3 regions of the Bradyrhizobium sp. WYCCWR15520 genome follow, and region 3 is predicted to be linked to each of the others. Evidence: predicted binding sites of a transcription regulator. Region 3 holds the regulator's gene; each other region holds the start of a gene.
The links. The regulator PhoB, encoded in region 3, activates phosphate uptake and scavenging genes when phosphate is short. The targets are predictions, from matches to a motif close to TGTCATNNANCTGTCAT.
Positions count from the first base shown of each region.

Region 1: AC0QUY_RS29490 (UDP-2,3-diacylglucosamine diphosphatase) is a predicted target of PhoB. The motif match lies at 2,098-2,114, and genes of this name have one in related genera.
Region 2: AC0QUY_RS28135 (PstS family phosphate ABC transporter substrate-binding protein) is a predicted target of PhoB. The motif match lies at 3,483-3,499, and genes of this name have one in related genera.

Region 1 is NZ_JBWBWM010000029.1:86,670-92,430, forward strand. It holds gene AC0QUY_RS29480 (threonine ammonia-lyase) at 1-154, opposite strand, end outside; gene AC0QUY_RS29485 (glycosyltransferase family 4 protein) at 208-1,266, opposite strand; gene AC0QUY_RS29490 (UDP-2,3-diacylglucosamine diphosphatase) at 1,263-2,075, opposite strand; gene thiD (bifunctional hydroxymethylpyrimidine kinase/phosphomethylpyrimidine kinase) at 2,254-3,054, opposite strand; gene AC0QUY_RS29500 (Lrp/AsnC ligand binding domain-containing protein) at 3,187-3,432, shown strand; gene AC0QUY_RS29505 (Ldh family oxidoreductase) at 3,493-4,569, shown strand; gene AC0QUY_RS29510 (J domain-containing protein) at 4,838-5,650, shown strand; gene AC0QUY_RS29515 (c-type cytochrome) at 5,675-5,761, opposite strand, start outside.
Region 2 is NZ_JBWBWM010000027.1:23,193-28,953, reverse strand. It holds gene pstB (phosphate ABC transporter ATP-binding protein PstB) at 1-248, opposite strand, end outside; gene pstA (phosphate ABC transporter permease PstA) at 322-1,281, opposite strand; gene pstC (phosphate ABC transporter permease subunit PstC) at 1,281-2,189, opposite strand; gene AC0QUY_RS28135 (PstS family phosphate ABC transporter substrate-binding protein) at 2,283-3,284, opposite strand; gene AC0QUY_RS28130 (SUMF1/EgtB/PvdO family nonheme iron enzyme) at 3,612-3,929, shown strand; gene AC0QUY_RS28125 (hypothetical protein) at 4,163-4,342, opposite strand; partial or broken gene AC0QUY_RS28120 (FAD-dependent oxidoreductase) at 5,231-5,416, shown strand; gene AC0QUY_RS28115 (methyl-accepting chemotaxis protein) at 5,616-5,761, shown strand, end outside.
Region 3 is NZ_JBWBWM010000012.1:11,126-16,886, reverse strand. It holds gene pstC (phosphate ABC transporter permease subunit PstC) at 1-111, shown strand, start outside; gene pstA (phosphate ABC transporter permease PstA) at 116-961, shown strand; gene pstB (phosphate ABC transporter ATP-binding protein PstB) at 958-1,779, shown strand; gene phoU (phosphate signaling complex protein PhoU) at 1,791-2,507, shown strand; gene phoB (phosphate regulon transcriptional regulator PhoB) at 2,581-3,285, shown strand; gene AC0QUY_RS15085 (GcrA family cell cycle regulator) at 3,640-4,152, opposite strand; gene AC0QUY_RS15080 (acetylornithine transaminase) at 4,652-5,761, shown strand, end outside.

The DNA.
Region 1 (5,761 bases), on a different contig from region 3:
GCATTTCAGGCTTGAGAAAGACTTTGGTCCCGACGCGCTCGTTGAGAACGGGGAACGACAAGAGCGGCGTCCGCACAGCGAACGGGGCAACCACCCGCGCCGCCGCGTCGATATCTGCGGCACCGACCGGTGCCGTTGAGGCTTTTTCCGTCATCCACACTTTGTATCGCGCAAGCAGGCCGACGAGCAATACAGATTCAGGTGATCTCAGGCGGCGAAATGCGGGTCTTCCGCCACAAATTCGGCCGCCTCACCCTCCGATTCGACCGGGCGAGAATTCATGGCATGCTCGATGAAAACCCGCGTGGAGGCCTGCCAGGTATGGGCGGCGGCGAATTCGACGCAATCTTCCCGCGAGATCTGCAGCGCCTCAAGGCAGGCGGCCCGCAAATCCTCGCTCAGCACGCCCACGGGCGCCGCGCCGATCACGTCGCGCGGGCCGGTGACAGGAAAGGCCGCGACCGGCAGCCCGCTGGCCAGCGCCTCCAGCAGCACCAGTCCAAACGTGTCGGTCCGGCTGGGGAAGACGAAAACGTCGGAGGCTGCGTAGATTTCCGCCAGTTCCTCGCCGTGCCTTGCGCCGAGGAACACGGCATCAGGATACTTCCGCTCCAGCGCCATCCGGGCAGGTCCATCGCCGACGATGAGCTTGGTGCCAGGCAGATCGAGATCGAGGAAGGCTTCGAGATTCTTCTCCACCGCGATCCGGCCGACGCAGAGATAGACCGGCATCGGCAGGCAGAGATCGGTGCTGCGCGGATGGAATAGCGAGGTATCGACGCCGCGCGACCACAGCACCACGTTGCGAAAACCGCGCATCCGCAATTCGGCTGCCAGCGCCGGCGTCGCCGCCATCACCGCCCGGCTCGGCCGATGAAACCACTGAAGCGCCTTCCACACCCATGATTCCGGGATTGGCGAGCGCGCCGAGACATATTCGGGAAACCGGGTGTGAAAGCTCGTGGTAAACGGCAAGCCATGCTTGCGGCAATAGCGCCGCACCAGAAGCCCGATCGGGCCCTCGGTCGCGATATGAATGCTGTCGGGCCTTGCCGCTTTGATCAATCGCGCGATTTTTGCTGGATACGGCAGAGCCAGCCGCAGGTCGGGATAGCTCGGCATCGCAAAGGTGCGAAACGATTGCGGCGTCAGGAAACTCACCTCGACACCAAGTCCCCTGGCCGCTTCCGCCATTGCGGTCAGCGTGCGCACCACCCCGTTGACCTGGGGATGCCACGCATCGGTTGCGACCAGGATATGCGTCATGCGGCGCGCGCCGCGACGCGGGGAACCGGCGCAGCCCTTCGCACCGGATCGGTCCAGGTGATGATCTCGAACCGGCCGTCCTCGTGCTCGGCGAGCGCGGTACAGCTCTCCACCCAGTCGCCGCAATTCATGTAGCGGATGCCATGCTCGTCGCGGATGGTGGCGTAATGGATGTGGCCGCAGATCACGCCGTCGGCGCCGTGCCGCCGCGCTTCACCGGCCAGCGTCTGTTCGAACGCGCCGATATAGTTCACGGCATTCTTGACCTTCAGCTTCGCCCATTGCGACAGCGACCAATAGGGCACGCCGAACATGCGGCGGAAGAAGTTGACCAGACGGTTCATCTGGATGGCGAAGTCGTAGGCCTTGTCGCCGAGATGGGCGAGCCAGCGCGCGTTCTGCACCACGAGATCGAAGATGTCGCCGTGGATGACGAGGTAGCGCTTGCCGTCGACGCCGGTGTGAATGGTGTTCTCCACCACATCGATGCCGCCGAAATGGGTGCCGTAATAGTTGCGCAGGAATTCGTCGTGATTGCCCGGCACGTAGATGACCTTGGCGCCCTTGCGCGCCTTGCGCAGCATCTTCTGCACGAAGTCGTTATGCGATTGCGGCCAGTACCAGCTCGACTTCAGCGCCCAGCCATCGACGATGTCGCCGACCAGATAGATGGTGTCGGCGTCGTGTGTTCTGAGAAAATCCAGCAATCGATCCGCTTGCGAGCCGCGGGCCCCGAGATGGACATCGGAGATGAACAAGGTACGAAAGCGCCGTTCCGGGCTCTCTTCACTCAAGGCGTCACTACCCATGCCTGTCCCCTGACAGATTTCTGTGACAGGGCGATGACTAGTTCACGCGACCCATAGCCCCACGAGAATCAATGTCGCGCCCCGCAGTTTGCGGATAGCAGCGCGATGCGACAGGCAAGCGACATCGCGGCGGCGATATCTCGACGTCGTCCCGCGTTCGCAGGGACAACGGAGACGCTCAATAATATTTGTGAAAATGATGCACCGGGCCGTGGCCATGCCCAACGCTGAACCGGTCTGCCGCTGCAATCGCGGCGGTCACCCACGCCTTGGCGTTGCGCACGGCGGTCTCCGTGCCCTCCCCCCTCGCGAGCCCCGCCGCAATCGCCGAGGATAGCGAGCAGCCGGTGCCGTGGGTGTTCTTCGTCGCGATGCGCGGCGCGGCCAGCGCGATCGCACCATTCGCGCCGACCAGATAGTCGATGCTCTCGGCGCCCTCGCCGTGGCCGCCCTTGATCAGGACCGCTTTGCACCCCAGCCCGAGCAAACGCTTGCCCTGTTGCTCGACTGCGGCTTCGTCCGCCGCCACGGCTTCATCGAGCAGCGCCGCCGCCTCCGGCAGGTTGGGCGTGATCACCGATGCCAGCGGAATGAGTTTTGTCCGCAGCGCCTCGACCGCTTCGGCGGCGAGCAACCGGTCGCCCGAAGTTGCGACCATCACGGGATCGAGCACGACGTGGTTCGGCGACCAGCGCGCAAGCCCCGCGACGATGGCATCGATGACAGGCGGATGCGCCACCATGCCGATCTTGACCGCGCCTACCGCCAGATCGGAAAACACCGCGTCGATCTGCGCGGTGACGAATTCAGCCGGCACCTGATGGATGCCGCTGACGCCCTGGGTATTCTGCGCTGTCAGCGCCGTGATTACGGAGGCACCGTAGACGCCGAGCGCAGCAAACGTCTTCAGGTCGGCCTGGATACCGGCGCCGCCAGAGGAATCGGAGCCGGCGATGGTCAGGGCGATCGGCGTCGTCACCGCAAGCCTCGCGCAGTTGGCGTGTTTGGGATCATGGATTGTCCTACCGCGCCCGGCCGTGGGCAGCAAGCTGGCTTGCCATGACCGGCGGTTTTTGGCCTATTGGGGCCAATTTATTCGGAGACGACAGCGATGGTTCCCTTCTTCGTCCAGTTCAAATGCAAGCTCGGCCAGTCCTACGCCGTCGCCAATGCGCTCGCCGAGGCCGAGATCGCCTCGGAGATCTATTCCACCGCCGGCGATTACGATCTGCTGGTCAAGTTCTACGTCGACAACGACACCGACATCGGCCATTTCGTCAACGAGAAGGTGCAGGTGATTCCGGGTATCCAGGACACCCACACCATCATCACCTTCAAGGCGTTCGGCACGGGCTAGCGGCCCCGCACATCGCCGTCGACTTCGCCCGGCGCGGCCACGCCCGCGGGCCTTACGGGAGTGCCCGTCCTGTCCGAGACGTCAGTTACTTTCGACCGGCTGAAGGCCTTCATTCAGCAGGCGCTCGCCGCGGTCGGCCTGCCGGACGCTGACGCCGCAGAGGTCGCGGCGCTGATGGCGGCGGCCGACCTGCAGGGGGCGGACGGGCATGGCGTCAGCCGGTTGCCGCAATATATCAGGCGGATCAAGGCCGGCGGCTTCAACGTCCGGCCGAACATCCATGTCGTGCATGAGCACGCCAGCACGGCCGTGCTTAATGGCGACAACGGCATGGGCCACCTCGTCATGAAACGCGCCGCCGGGATGGCGATCGAAAAAGCGCGGACCACCGGCATCGGCTGGGTCAACTCGCAGTTCTCAAACCATGCCGGCCCCGCCTCGCTCTATGCCACGATGCCGCTGGCCCATGACATGATCGGGCTCTATTTCGCAGTCGGCAATGCCAACCACCTTCCGCCCTGGGGCGGCCTCGACATGCTGCTGTCGACCAATCCGATCGCGGCGGCGATTCCGGCCGGCGAGGAAAAGCCGATCGTGCTCGACATGGCGACGACGGTCGCCGCCTACGGCAAGGTGAAGACCAAGGCGTTGCGCGGCGAGACCATGCCGGAGGGCTGGATGATCGACCGCAAGGGCAAGCCGCTGACCGACCCGAAACGCGCCGACGAAGGCATGCTGCTGCCGCTCGGCGGCATGGAGGCCGGATACAAGGGCTATGGGCTGGCGATGATCATCGGCCTGCTCGCGGGCACGCTCGGCGGCGCCGCGATGGGCCGCGAGGTCATCGACTTCAACCACGATGACGACAGCGTCACCAACACCGGACAGGCGATCGCCGCGATCAACATCGCCGCTTTCGGCGACGTCGCCGTCTTCAAGCGAAGCGTCGATGCGCTGGTGCGCGATTTCCGCAACAGCGAACGCATCCCGGGCGTAGACCGCATCTGGATGCCCGGCGAACGCAGCCATGAAACGCGGATGAAGCGGACGAGCGCAGGAATTCCCGTCGCCCCGGCGCTATTGCGCGCACTGGACCAGGTCGCCGACGACCTTGGAATATCGCGGCTTGGAGACTAGGCCTGAGGCTGGCGGTCGAGGCTGCCGACCGGCACCGGCCGGCCCATTGGATAGCTTTGCGCGAAGTTGACCCGGGGCGCCCTCAGCAACTCCTGCTGCACAAAACGGCACCGCTTTACCGCAATGCACGGCAACGACGTTAACCATGGCATGCTTTTGCCATAACAGGATCATCCTACCGCCTTGATATTTTTCATTATCTGGGGCGTCGTCAATCGGGAGTTCCGCGGCGGCGGACGTTCCGGGGGGAGTAGTCGCGAGTACCACCATGGGGACGCTGTACGATTTGCTCGGAGCCCTTCCGAGCGATAACGCCGAGGGATTGCGGACGGCGTTCCGCAAGGCCGCGAAGGCGACGCATCCCGATATCAATCCCGACAATCCAGATGCCGCGCTGAGGTTCAGGGAGCTCGTGCGCGCCTATGACATCCTGAACGATGCCGAGCAGCGCGCGACCTACGATGAACTGCTCGCCATTGCGCTGCAGCCGTCCCCCACGACGAAGACAACGCGTACCTACGAGAGGGTGCACAAGCTCGCCTCCAACACGATGGCGGCCTCGGTCATTTCGGCGGTGCTGGTGGGCGGCTACGTCCTGTTCGGGCTTTTTTCGACGCCACCTGGCGCCGCGGAAATGCTGGCTGACAGAACCACCGGCCGCGCGCAGGAAGTTTTGGCGCTGCTGCCCGACACCCCGGTGCAGGACGAGGCCCATGCCCCGCGCGGTGGAGAGATTTCGACCGGCGCGGTCACGCTGACCTCCGCAGCGCCGGCAGTAAAGGAAGCGGGCGCCGCGCCGGTCGGCCGCTTCGAGCCGGTGCCGGCTTTCGCCACATACAATCTGGGCGTTCAATATTATCCGCGCTTCGCAGCCGCCTATTTGGATCGCGGCTTCGTGCTGTACCGGGTGGACGATTTCGACCGCCCGTCTGCCGACATTGCAGCCGCCAAGCGTGCTGCGGATTTGAGACGCAGCAAGACCGCCACGCCCGCGCCGGTGCCGCAAAAGCCGCTGACCATCGTGCCCTCGCTGCCGGAAAGGGAAAGGCGCGAACCGGTCACCGCGGCCCTGACGCCCTGACGGCGCGCAAGGCTTTCCGCGCTCTCAGCCTTCCTTCTTCTTCGGCCGCGGCGGTCCCTCGACTGCAGGCAGCGACTTCACATATTCCGCAATCGCGGCGCGATCCTCCGG
Region 2 (5,761 bases), on a different contig from region 3:
TCGATCTCGATGTCGCCGGTAACGCGGCATATCGGAATCGTATCGTTCATTCGATTGAAACAGCGCAAGAACGTCGACTTGCCGCAACCGGAGGGACCGATGAACGAAGTGACCGACTTCTCCTGAATATTGACCGTAACGTCAAAAAGCGCCTGTTTCTCTCCGTAGAAGACGTTGACATTCTTTGCGGTAATTTTCGACCGATTTGCGAGAACTTCGCTGGATGCGCCAATCGTCACCGATGGCATTGTTGGTGCGCTGTGGGTGTTCATCGAAAACTCCGTAACTCTGGGCTTGCCGTATGCGCTCGCAAATCAAGCCTTACCATTGCAGCTTCTTTCGAAGCCGATAGCGGAAGTAAATGGCGACACCGTTGAGAAGAAGCGTAATCGCCAACAAAACAAGGCCGGCTGCGGCGGCATTGGAGTGGAAATCTTCGCCCGGGCGAGACACCCAGTTGAACGCTTGGATCGGCAGAACCGTGAACCCTTCGAACAACCACGCAAATGATATGAAAGGAAACTCGGCGCTGACGGGCGACGGAGGCAGGAATGCGATGAACGAAAGGGCACCGATAGTGACAAGCGGCGCGGTTTCGCCGAGAGCACGGGAAATACCAATAATAACGCCTGTCAGCACCCCAGGAACGGCCGCTGGCAGAACGTGGTCTTGCGTGACTTGCCACTTTGTTGCGCCGATACCGTACGCTGCCTCACGCAGGCTCCATGGAACGGCACGTAGTGCTTCGCGTGTGGCAACGATAATGATGGGCAGGATTAGCAGAGCCAGCGTGAGGCCAGCCGTAAATATACTCCGGCCCGTCCCGAAGCCGTAGACAAAGAGTCCGAGGGCCAGAAGACCAAAGACGATCGATGGAACGCCTGCAAGATTGCTGACATTGATTTCGATGACATTCGTCCAGATATTCTTGGGTGCATACTCCTCGAGATAAATTCCCGCGGCCACGCCGAGAGGAACTCCAATAAAGGCTGTGACCGAAATCACGAGAAGCGAGCCAACCCAAGCGGAGAGGATACCTGCCTGGCCCGCGCGCCGGGACGGGAAATTGGTAAAGAAGTCGGCAGTCAGCCTTGGATAACCTGAAGCGGCCAGATCGATCATCAGCGCGGCCAGCGCAATCAGTCCAATGGATGTGGCAGCGAGTCCCAGACAAATAAAGATTACTTCGTTCGTCCGGCGACGCTTGAGACGATCGACAAATGCGTTGTCAACCGCACGGCTCGTCGCCCTATCGCCAATCATCGTCGATGTGGTGGACATTAGTAGACCTCGCGGAATTTATGGCGGAGCCAAAACCCGGCAATGTTGAAGCAGAGAGTGAGCAGGAGAAGCGCCAATCCGGTGGCGAAGATCGTCTGGTAGGCAAGGCTGCCGTGCGGCAGATCGCCTAGGGCAACCTGAACGATATAAGCGGTAATCGTAGCGGCGGGTTCGCGTGGATCGACGGTGAGATTTGGTTGTTGGCCAGCAGCAATCGCGACGATCATCGTTTCGCCAACTGCGCGCGACATTCCAAGAATGAAAGCGGCCGCCACTCCAGAGGTCGCGGCAGGGAGAACGACTTTGATGGCCGTCTCAAGCCGAGTTGCTCCCATCGCCAACGAACCGTCGCGAAGGTTGTTGGGGACAGCGCGCATGGCATCTTCCGACAACGAGGCCACGTACGGAATGATCATTATGCCGATGACGATGCCCGCACTTAAAATGTTGAAGCCCGGCAGGTTTGGAACAAAAGTCTGCAAAAACGGCGTCATGAACAATAGGGCAAAGAAACCATACACAACTGTCGGCACGCCGCTTAGCAGCTCCAGGATCGGCTTGACGATTTCGCGAACCTTGGGTGACGCGAACTCGCTGAGATAAATCGCGGTCACAAGCCCGATGGGCGCAACAAACAACAGCGCAACAAAGGTGCTCAGAAGCGTGCCCCCAAGAAGAGGAAGGATACCGTATCGCGGGTTTGCGAAGAGAGGAGTCCAGGTCGTTCCGAACAGAAACTCTGAAATCGGCACCGAGCTGAAAAACCCGATCGATTCGTAGATCAGCACGGCAACGATAGCGATCGTTACAAAAACCGACGATGCGGCCGCAACAAGAAGAACGAATTCAATCGCACGCTCGCGTAGTCGTTGGATGCGGCGCTCGCCGACAGTCAGTGCAGACGCCATAGTTATTCCCCATTAGCCCCGGTCAGAGGGCCCGGAGGGGCTTATCGGCTCCTCCGGGCCAATGCTCCGCCGTTTGATCAGGTCTTCTATCGATCAGGTCTTCGCGTCGCGCTTCATCAGGTCTTCGACCGACACGCCGACCTCAGGGACGCCACCGAATACCGTGCCAAGCCGGCCATCCTTGAAGTGCTTGTGCGCAGTTGCGTAGGCAGCAGGAGGAAGCGGCAGATATTTCACTTCCGTTATAAGCGCCGGGCCTTTGGTCATGAGGAAATCGACGTACTCCTTCACCTCGGGCTTCTCGGCGGCCTTGGTGCTGACATAGATGAAGAGCGGGCGCGCGAGCGGGTTGTAGGTGCCGGCGGTAACCGCCTCGAGCGACGGTTTCACGCAGCCTTTGCCCTTGCCTTCATCGATGCCCAAGGCCTTCAGCTTATTCTTGTGCGGCTCGTAATAGGCGAACGGGATATAGCCGAGCCCATTCTCGTCGCGCTCGATGCCCGTCACGAGGACGTTGTCATCTTCACTCGCGGTAAAGTCAGCGCGGGTAGCCTTGGCTTTGCCATTCACGGCCTCGGTAAAATAATCGAATGTGCCTGAATCAGCGCCCGCTCCAAAGAGCGCCATCTTCTTATTCGGCCATGCCGGATTGACGTCACTGAAGTTCATCACCTTGCCCTGGGCAGCAGGTTCCCAAATCTTCTTCAGATCGGCAACGGAAATGCATTCCAGGAACTTGTTCTTCGGGCTGACCGCGACAGTAAGCGCATCGAAGGCAATCGGCATCTCGATGAACTTGATGCCGTTCTTGGCGCATTCATCCATTTCCTGGCGAAGGATCGGCCGCGAGCCATTCGAAATGTCCGTCTCGCCGCGGCAGAATTTCTTGAATCCACCGCCGGTGCCCGAAATACCGACGGTCACACGAACCTCGGCCTTCTTTAGTTTTTGGAACTCTTCGGCGACTGCCTCAGAAACCGGGAAGACGGTGCTCGAACCGTCGATGGTAATGGTTTTCGTCTGCGCGAATGCCGGTGTATTTAACGCGCCGGCAAGAGCTACGAACGACGTGGCAGCAAGCAACTTCGCTCTCATATCAAACTCCTGTGGTTAGACGTTCAAGGCTGGTTCAAAAACGCTTAACGCCGGAGCGGCACCCTAAGAAACTTCTCGTTGTGGATTTATGATGCCTTGACGACCGCTTTGATGAATTCAGAGGTCCGTCGGGCGGGCGGTCGATCACCTGGGATCGCGTTCCGAAGCAACCCGGTAGAGACGCGGCAAAGGCATAATATTACGGTTATGTGACAGTCGCGTGACTGAAGTCGGACAGCTGTACTTACCGGTTGTTAACCCTCGAACCGCGCCTACTCTGTCGCGGGTGCAGGACTGCTTCAGGGACAGCTGCTAGCGCGCCGGTCGATGGCTCCGCCCGTCACATACGGAGATTGCACCGACCGTGTCGTGCGCGGCGGTTCCTGGATCGGCAATCCATTGGGCGTCCGATCCGGAAGCCGCTTCCTTATCACCCCAGACGTCCAGGACAACTGGGTCGGCTTTCGTTTGGCCAGAACATTAAAATCGTCGCCCGTAAAACAACGTGGCAATGAGGTCCGGTCTGGGGTCAAAACCGACCTCGTTGCTCAGCCCGGTAGCCCGTTCACAAGCAGTGCGGTTGAGATCAAGCCAGATCCAGAGCCGGCGAACGACCGAAAGTACGGACGGACCGGCGAGCGATGAAACTCGCCTGCGCGAAGAGTAAGGAGTAGCTCTCTACATCGCCCCGGCCGTGCCTGCCTCCATGTCGGTTAATGGGCTTCAAACTCACGATTGATAAGGTTTCGCCTCTTTGCTTATCAGTGCGCGGACTGACTCCATTTGTGTAATTTGAGCCCCGTCTCGTAGCGAGCCGCCAATCAATTGGTGGCGCCAATGGGGTGTCCGTTATTGCCAAGGAGAGCTTCCATAACAGCTCATTCTGCGAAAGCCACCATCGCCAACTCGGGCAGGCCGTCATGGGCGCTACCATCAAGCGTGCGAAATCGCAGATAATCGTGGGCTGCCGTACGAAATAGTGGGAAGAAGTAGCGGGCGAGCGCTACCGTTTTTCCGCACAACCCACCTGATTTTTCTGCTCCCTGAATCTTACGCATGAAGGCCCGCGGCAAGCTGGAGCGATGCCGCTTGGACCGGACCAATATGGCCAAGGCGTCGGCAAGGGATCAGCGTGACAAATCAACTTTCCGGTCTCGGCACCGTCCATTGCCGTAACCGCCATACGACCCCGACTTGGCTGTCATTGATCGACATCGGCGTGAGGCAGTGGGCGTGCTCAACGACGTAGTCTGGCAGTGCGGACGGCACCCTGCCCGCATGTCTTTTGATGGACACGCAGCTCGGGGACCGCATAGCGCTCACGGATAAGAGTACGAACCCGCCGATTTCTGCGCTGCGCTACGCCACTGCCCTCTTGTGAGCAAATGGTGGTTTTCCTTCGCGGGGCGTTGGTTCAAATAAAGATGCGACGACAACGAGAGCAAGCGCTGAACCAAGACGCGCGAAACCAAACAGGGAAGATTTGCACGGAACAAAGTACTAACGTTCGCTGTGAGTAACAATGCGGGAGTAGAAAAACCGCGAAAACATTTTTCGCATCAATGGTTTATGCCTGTGGTGCGCTCGGAGGGCGGAGAAGATGTTTGCAGCTTCAATAACTTGCCGAGATGGGCCAAAGGCGAGGTGCATTTCCCGCCTATAAGTGCTTTTCAAGCCCAGAGCCAGAGCTGAACTAAATCGGCGCGACGCCGCTTCAGTACGCCGCGCCTCGCAATCGACTCTCTAATCGGAGCGGTCCTCCGGGATCGACTCTTTGTGGAGTGTGCCGCTATTTTGACAGCCACCAAAGCGATGACACCCGTTTACGCTACGTCCCACCAAAATTTCGGCCATAACACGCCGTCAAACTGGTGGCCGGGCGAACAGCAGCCAATGAGCCAGGCCTGGGCTGGCTCGGCGCTTCTGTAGGGATCCATGGAGACATCATGCGGATCGTGATTTGCGGAGCCGGCGTGATCGGAGCCTGCACCGCCTACTTCCTCGCTCGCCGCGGCATCGACGTCATCGTGGTGGAGCGGACCGAAGTGGCCGCGGCGGCGTCCGGCAAGGCCGGCGGATTTCTGGCGCTCGACTGGTCCGCTGGCACTCCGCTCGATGCGCTGGCGCGCCGCAGCTTTCACCTCCACGCCGCCCTACCCGACGAGATTGCGGGTGATTGGGCCTACCAGCGCATGACCGCCTATAGCGGGCTCGTCGTCCCCGATCATGCTCGTAGTCACTCACCGGCCAAACTCGATTGGCTTTCCGACGGCGTAGTCGTTGTTGATCGACTCGGCAGACCAATGCCGGCTTGCTCGAATCCGCAGCAGGATGTTGACTACAACCGCAGAAAAAACCCAGCACCTTTCGGAAGTCGTCGCGTCCTCTTCGGAAGAAGCGTCGGCAAATGTCGATTCGGTGGCCAATTCCTCCGACAAGTTGTTTTCTTCAGTCGGAGCCATCGCCCAGCAGGTCGA
Region 3 (5,761 bases):
CATCAATCCGGCCTGATCCTGCTTGGCTTGCTGCTGTTCGTGCTGACGTTCTTCGTTCTTGCTGCCGCAAGGCTGATGCTGATGCGGCTGGAAAAGAAGGCGGGGAACTGAGATCATGAATCCGATTTACGTATCCCGCCGCCGCAACAACATCATCGTCAAGTTCCTGTGTCTGGGCGCCGCCTTGTTCGGCGTGACCTGGCTGGCGCTGATCCTGTTCACGCTGTTCTACAACGGCGTCACCGGGCTCAATCTCGCCGTCTTCACCCAGGATACGCCGCCGCCGGGTTCGACCGATGGCGGCCTGCGCAACGCCATCATCGGCTCGATCATGATGACCGTGATCGGGGTCGGCATCGGCGCGCCGCTCGGCCTGTTCGCAGGTACGTATCTCGCCGAATACGGCAAGCACGACAAGCTCACCTCGGTGATCCGCTTCATCAACGACATCCTGTTAAGCGCGCCCTCGATCATCATCGGCCTGTTCATCTACGGCGCCATCGTCGCGCCGATGGGCGGCTTCTCAGCCTTCGCCGGCTGTCTGGCGCTCGCCGTGATCGTGATCCCGGTGGTGGTCCGCACCACCGAGGACATGCTCGGGCTGGTGCCCAATCCTTTGCGCGAGGCGGCGTCCGCGCTCGGCATGCCGCGCTCGCTGGTGATCCGGCGGATCGCCTACCGCGCCGCGCGCGCCGGCCTGATCACCGGCGTCCTGCTGGCCACCGCCCGCGTCGCCGGCGAAACCGCGCCGCTGCTGTTCACCGCGCTGTCCAACCAGTTCTTCAGCCTGGATATGACCAAGACGATGGCGAACCTGCCGGTCACCATCAACAACTTCGTCCAGAGCCCCTATGCCTACTGGAAGCAGCTCGCCTGGGCCGGGGCCCTGCTGATCACGCTCACCGTACTTGCCCTGAATATTGGCGCGCGCATTCTTGGCGCCGAGAGGACATCCAAATGACCGATCTCTCCGTATCCGTGAGTTCCGCGAGCGGGCCCGTTCCGCAGGTAGCGCTGCCCGAGGCCGCGCCGAAGGTGACCGCGCGCGGCCTGAACTTCTACTATGGCGAACACCACGCGCTGAAGAACATCAACCTGACGCTCGGCACCCACCGCGTCACCGCCTTCATCGGCCCGTCCGGCTGCGGCAAGTCCACGCTGCTGCGGATCTTCAACCGGATGTACGACCTTTATCCCGGCCAGAAGGCGACCGGTCAGCTTATGCTCGACCAGACCAACATCCTTGACCCCAAGCTCGACCTCAATTTGCTGCGGGCCCGCGTCGGCATGGTGTTCCAGAAGCCGACGCCGTTCCCGATGACGATCTACGAAAACATCGCCTTCGGCATCCGTCTCTATGAGAAGATCTCGAAGTCGGAAATGGACGGCCGGGTGGAGAAGGCGCTGCGCGGCGGCGCGCTGTGGAACGAGGTCAAGGACAAGCTGAACGCCTCCGGCCTCTCGCTGTCCGGCGGCCAGCAGCAGCGGCTCTGCATCGCCCGCACGGTCGCTGTCAGGCCCGAGGTAATCCTGTTTGACGAACCCTGTTCGGCGCTCGACCCGATCTCGACCGCCAAGATCGAGGAACTGATTCAGGAACTGGCGGAGGACTACACCATCGCCATCGTCACCCATAATATGCAGCAGGCGGCGCGCGTCTCCGACAAGACCGCCTTCATGTATCTCGGCGAGCTGATCGAATTCGACGACACCAACAAGATCTTCACTTCGCCGAGCGACCGACGCACCCAGGATTACATCACCGGCCGGTTCGGCTGAGGAGACAAGACATGGCTTCCGAGCACACCGCCAAGGCGTTCGACAGCGACCTTCAGGAACTCACCCGCCTAGTCGCGGAGATGGGCGGCCTGGCCGAACGCATGATCACCGAATCCGTCGACGCGCTGGTCCGCCGCGACGTCGCACTCGGCAAGCGCGTCGTCGCAACCGATGTCGAGATCGACCGCCTGCAGCATTTGATCGAGGAGCGAGCGGTATTGACCATCGCCCGCCGCCAGCCGATGGCGATCGACTTGCGCGAAATCGTCGGCGCCATGCGCGTCGCCACCGATCTGGAGCGGATCGGCGATCTCGCCAAGAACATGGGCAAGCGGGTCGCGGCCCTGGAGAACGATTTCCAGCCGCTGAAGCTGATGCGCGGCCTCGAACACATGACCGATCTGGTGCAAACGCAGGTCAAGTCGGTGCTGGACGCCTATGCCGCGCACGACCTGCCGGCGGCAATGGCGGTCTGGAAAGGCGACGAGGAAGTCGACGCCATCTGCACCTCGCTGTTCCGCGAACTTCTCACCTACATGATGGAAGACCCGCGCAACATCTCGTTCTGCATTCATTTGATGTTCTGCGCCAAGAATATTGAGCGGATCGGCGACCACGCGACCAACATCGCCGAAACCGTGTTCTACATGATCGAGGGACAGCAGATGCTCGACAAGCGCCCGAAGGGCGACATGACGACGTTTGCTACGACCGTGCCGAATAGTTGACGTAGCGTTTTCGAGCGAAGTGGAGGCCGGTTCGCGTGAAGAAAACGCGTCAGACAGAAGAGGCAAGAAAAGGATGAGCGCACGCATTATGGTGGTCGAGGACGAGGAAGCGCTGACCACGCTGTTGCGCTACAACCTCGACGCTGAAGGCTACGAAGTGGAGACCGTAGGCCGCGGCGACGACGCCGATACGCGGCTGAAGGAGCGCGTGCCCGACCTCGTCGTGCTCGACTGGATGCTTCCGGGCTTGTCCGGCATCGAGCTCTGCCGCCGCCTGCGCGCCCGGCCCGAAACCAAGCAGTTGCCGATCATCATGCTGACCGCGCGCGGCGAGGAGAGCGAGCGGGTGCGGGGGCTTGCGACCGGTGCCGACGACTACATCGTCAAGCCGTTCTCGGTGCCGGAACTCCTGGCGCGGGTGAAAGGCCTGTTGCGTCGGGCAAGCCCGGAGCGGCTCGCTACCGTCCTGACCTATGGCGACATCGAACTCGACCGCGAGAAACGCCGCGTCGCGCGCTCCGGCCGCCAGATCGACCTCGGCCCGACCGAATATCGCCTGCTGGAATTTTTCCTCGAACATCCCGGCCGCGTCTTCAGCCGCGAGCAATTGCTCGACAGCGTCTGGGGCCGCGACATCTATATCGACGAACGCACCGTCGACGTCCACATCGGCCGCCTGCGCAAGCTGCTCAACCCCGGCCGCGAGCAGGACCCGATCCGTACCGTGCGCGGCGCCGGTTATGCGCTGGATGACCGGTTTGCCAAGGTGGAGCCGTAAGGCTTCGCTATCATCCGCGCAAACTCCACCGTCGTCCCCGCGAAAGCGGCAGCTCTCTCATCGTCATTGCGAGCGAAGCGAAGCAATCCATAGTGCCACGCGGCAAGTATGGATTGCTTCGTCGCTTTCGCTCCCTTGCGCAAACGCTTCGGCGTTTGTCGCTGGCAATGACAGTGGTTGCCGCATCGGCGATCCGGATGCGGGGGTACAGGTCTATCGATAGACCGCAATCGCGGAGAGAGCCCCTCACCCCAACCCTCTCAGCGCGAGCTTCGCTCGTCGTGGCCCCGCAAAAGCGGGGCGAGGGAGCGCACCTTGCGCGGAGCGCTTACGTCTCGCGCAAATGAGCGCGCCTTACCTCGTCTGCTTCGGCTGCTGCCGCCGCCGATCGGCGGCCGGTTGATACGCCACGCGCGAGTGATGCGCGCAGTAGGGCAGGCCGCTGAGCGCCTTGCCGCCGCAGAAGAAGAATTCCGGGCTCGAAGGATCGCCGACCGGCCAGTGGCAGGTCGCCTCGTTCAGTTCGAGCAGCGACAGCCGCTGGCTCATCGGCACTACATTGTCGAAGGCGACCGGATCGGCCTCGATCTCCACCTCGAAAGCGTGCGCCAGCGCGGTGTTGCCGCGCGAGACCGGGCGCGACACCCGCATCATCTGCTGGGCGGCGGGGCGTGCCTTGCGCTGCCGCGGAGCGGCCGAGGAGGGACTCTTGGCTCGGCCGGACAGGCCCAGCCGGTGCACTTTGCCGATTACGGCGTTTCGCGTCACATTTCCGAGTTCCGCGGCAATCTGGCTCGCGGACAATCCGGCTTCCCAGAGCTTCTTCAGCTGCTCGACGCGATCGTCGGACCAGGTCAAAACCGTCATCGTAATCTTCCCTTCGCATCGCGCCGGCCAATCGAGGGCAGCGCGGGCGATGTCATTCGTCTCAAAAATCCCTGCGGTCAGAATCCCTTAGCCCTCGCCGGGCGCGTTAACCGCGCCCGAACGTTTACGCCTGCACAAATGGACTCTTAGGGATCAGAACTGCCGCACGAGATGTCGTACCCGACAGCCCAAACGCTACAATATGGCGTGACTCGGGCGCAAGAGTCCGCGCCCCAACGTCCACATCTTCTGACATCTAGGCGTTTCACTGCGTGTTTTCCACCACACCGCAATCCTACGGATTTTGGCATCTTGCACTGCAGGAAAGGCCGTTCCGTGGCGTGTTGACAGCGCTCCCGGCCGACATAGAATACCTCTCACGTGCCGCCCTTAAGAGGCGGCACGTTTCGTTTTCGCCAGACCGGCTGCTGCCGCGTTCGCGCCACTGCCTGCGTGTCCCCGGCCGGTCAACCTTCAGTGCAAACCTTTTGTGATTGCCATGACCAATAGCGCCACGTCGCATCTGCTTCCCGTCTTCGCCAGGGTCGATCTCGGCTTCGAAAGCGGCGAGGGCTGCTGGCTGACCGCAACCAATGGCGAGCGCTATCTCGATTTCACCTCGGGCGTCGCGGTGAATGCGCTGGGTCACTGCCATCCGCATCTGATCAAGGCGCTGCAGGAACAGGCGACGAAACTCTGGCACATGTCGAACCTGTTCAAGTCGCCCGATGGCGAGAAGCTGGCCGCGCGGCTGTGCGAGCAGAGCTTTGCCGACCTGGTGTTTTTCTGCAATTCGGGCGCGGAAGCAATGGAGGGCGTGATCAAGCTCGTGCGCCGCTATCAATTCTCCAAGGGCCATCCCGAGCGCTATCGCCTCGTCACCTTCGAGGGCGCCTTCCACGGCCGCACGCTGGGCACGCTCGCGGCCACCGGCTCCGCCAAATATCTCGAAGGCTTTGGCCCGCCGATGGACGGTTTTGACCAGGTGCCGCATGGCGATTTGGAAGCCGTGAAGAAGGCGATCGGTCCCAATACCGCGGGCATCCTGATCGAGCCGGTGCAGGGCGAAGGCGGTGTGCGCTCCGCGCCGCAATCCTTCTTCAAGGCGTTGCGCCAGCTCTGCGACGAGAAGGGCCTGTTGCTCGCGTTCGACGAGGTGCAGACCGGCATGGGCCGCACCGGCGATCTCTTTGCCTACAAGCGCGTCGGCGTCACGCCGGATGTGATGTCGCTGGCGAAAGCGCTCGGCGGCGGTTTTCCGATCGGTGCGGTGCTGGCGACGGCGGAGGCCGCGAGCGGCATGACGCCCGGCTCGCACGGCTCGACCTTCGGCGGCAATCCGCTGGCGATCGCAGCCGCCAACGCCGTGCTCGACGTGATGCTGAAGCCCGGCTTCTTCGAACACGTGCAGAAGATGTCGCTGCTGTTGAAACAGAAACTCGCCTCGGTGGTCGACCGCTATCCCGCCGTGCTCTCGGAAGTGCGCGGCGAGGGACTCTTGGTCGGCGTCAAGGCCGTGGTGCCCTCGGGCGATCTTGTCAATGCGTTGCGTGACCAGAAATTGCTCACCGTCGGCGCCGGCGACAATGTGGTGCGTTTCCTCGCGCCC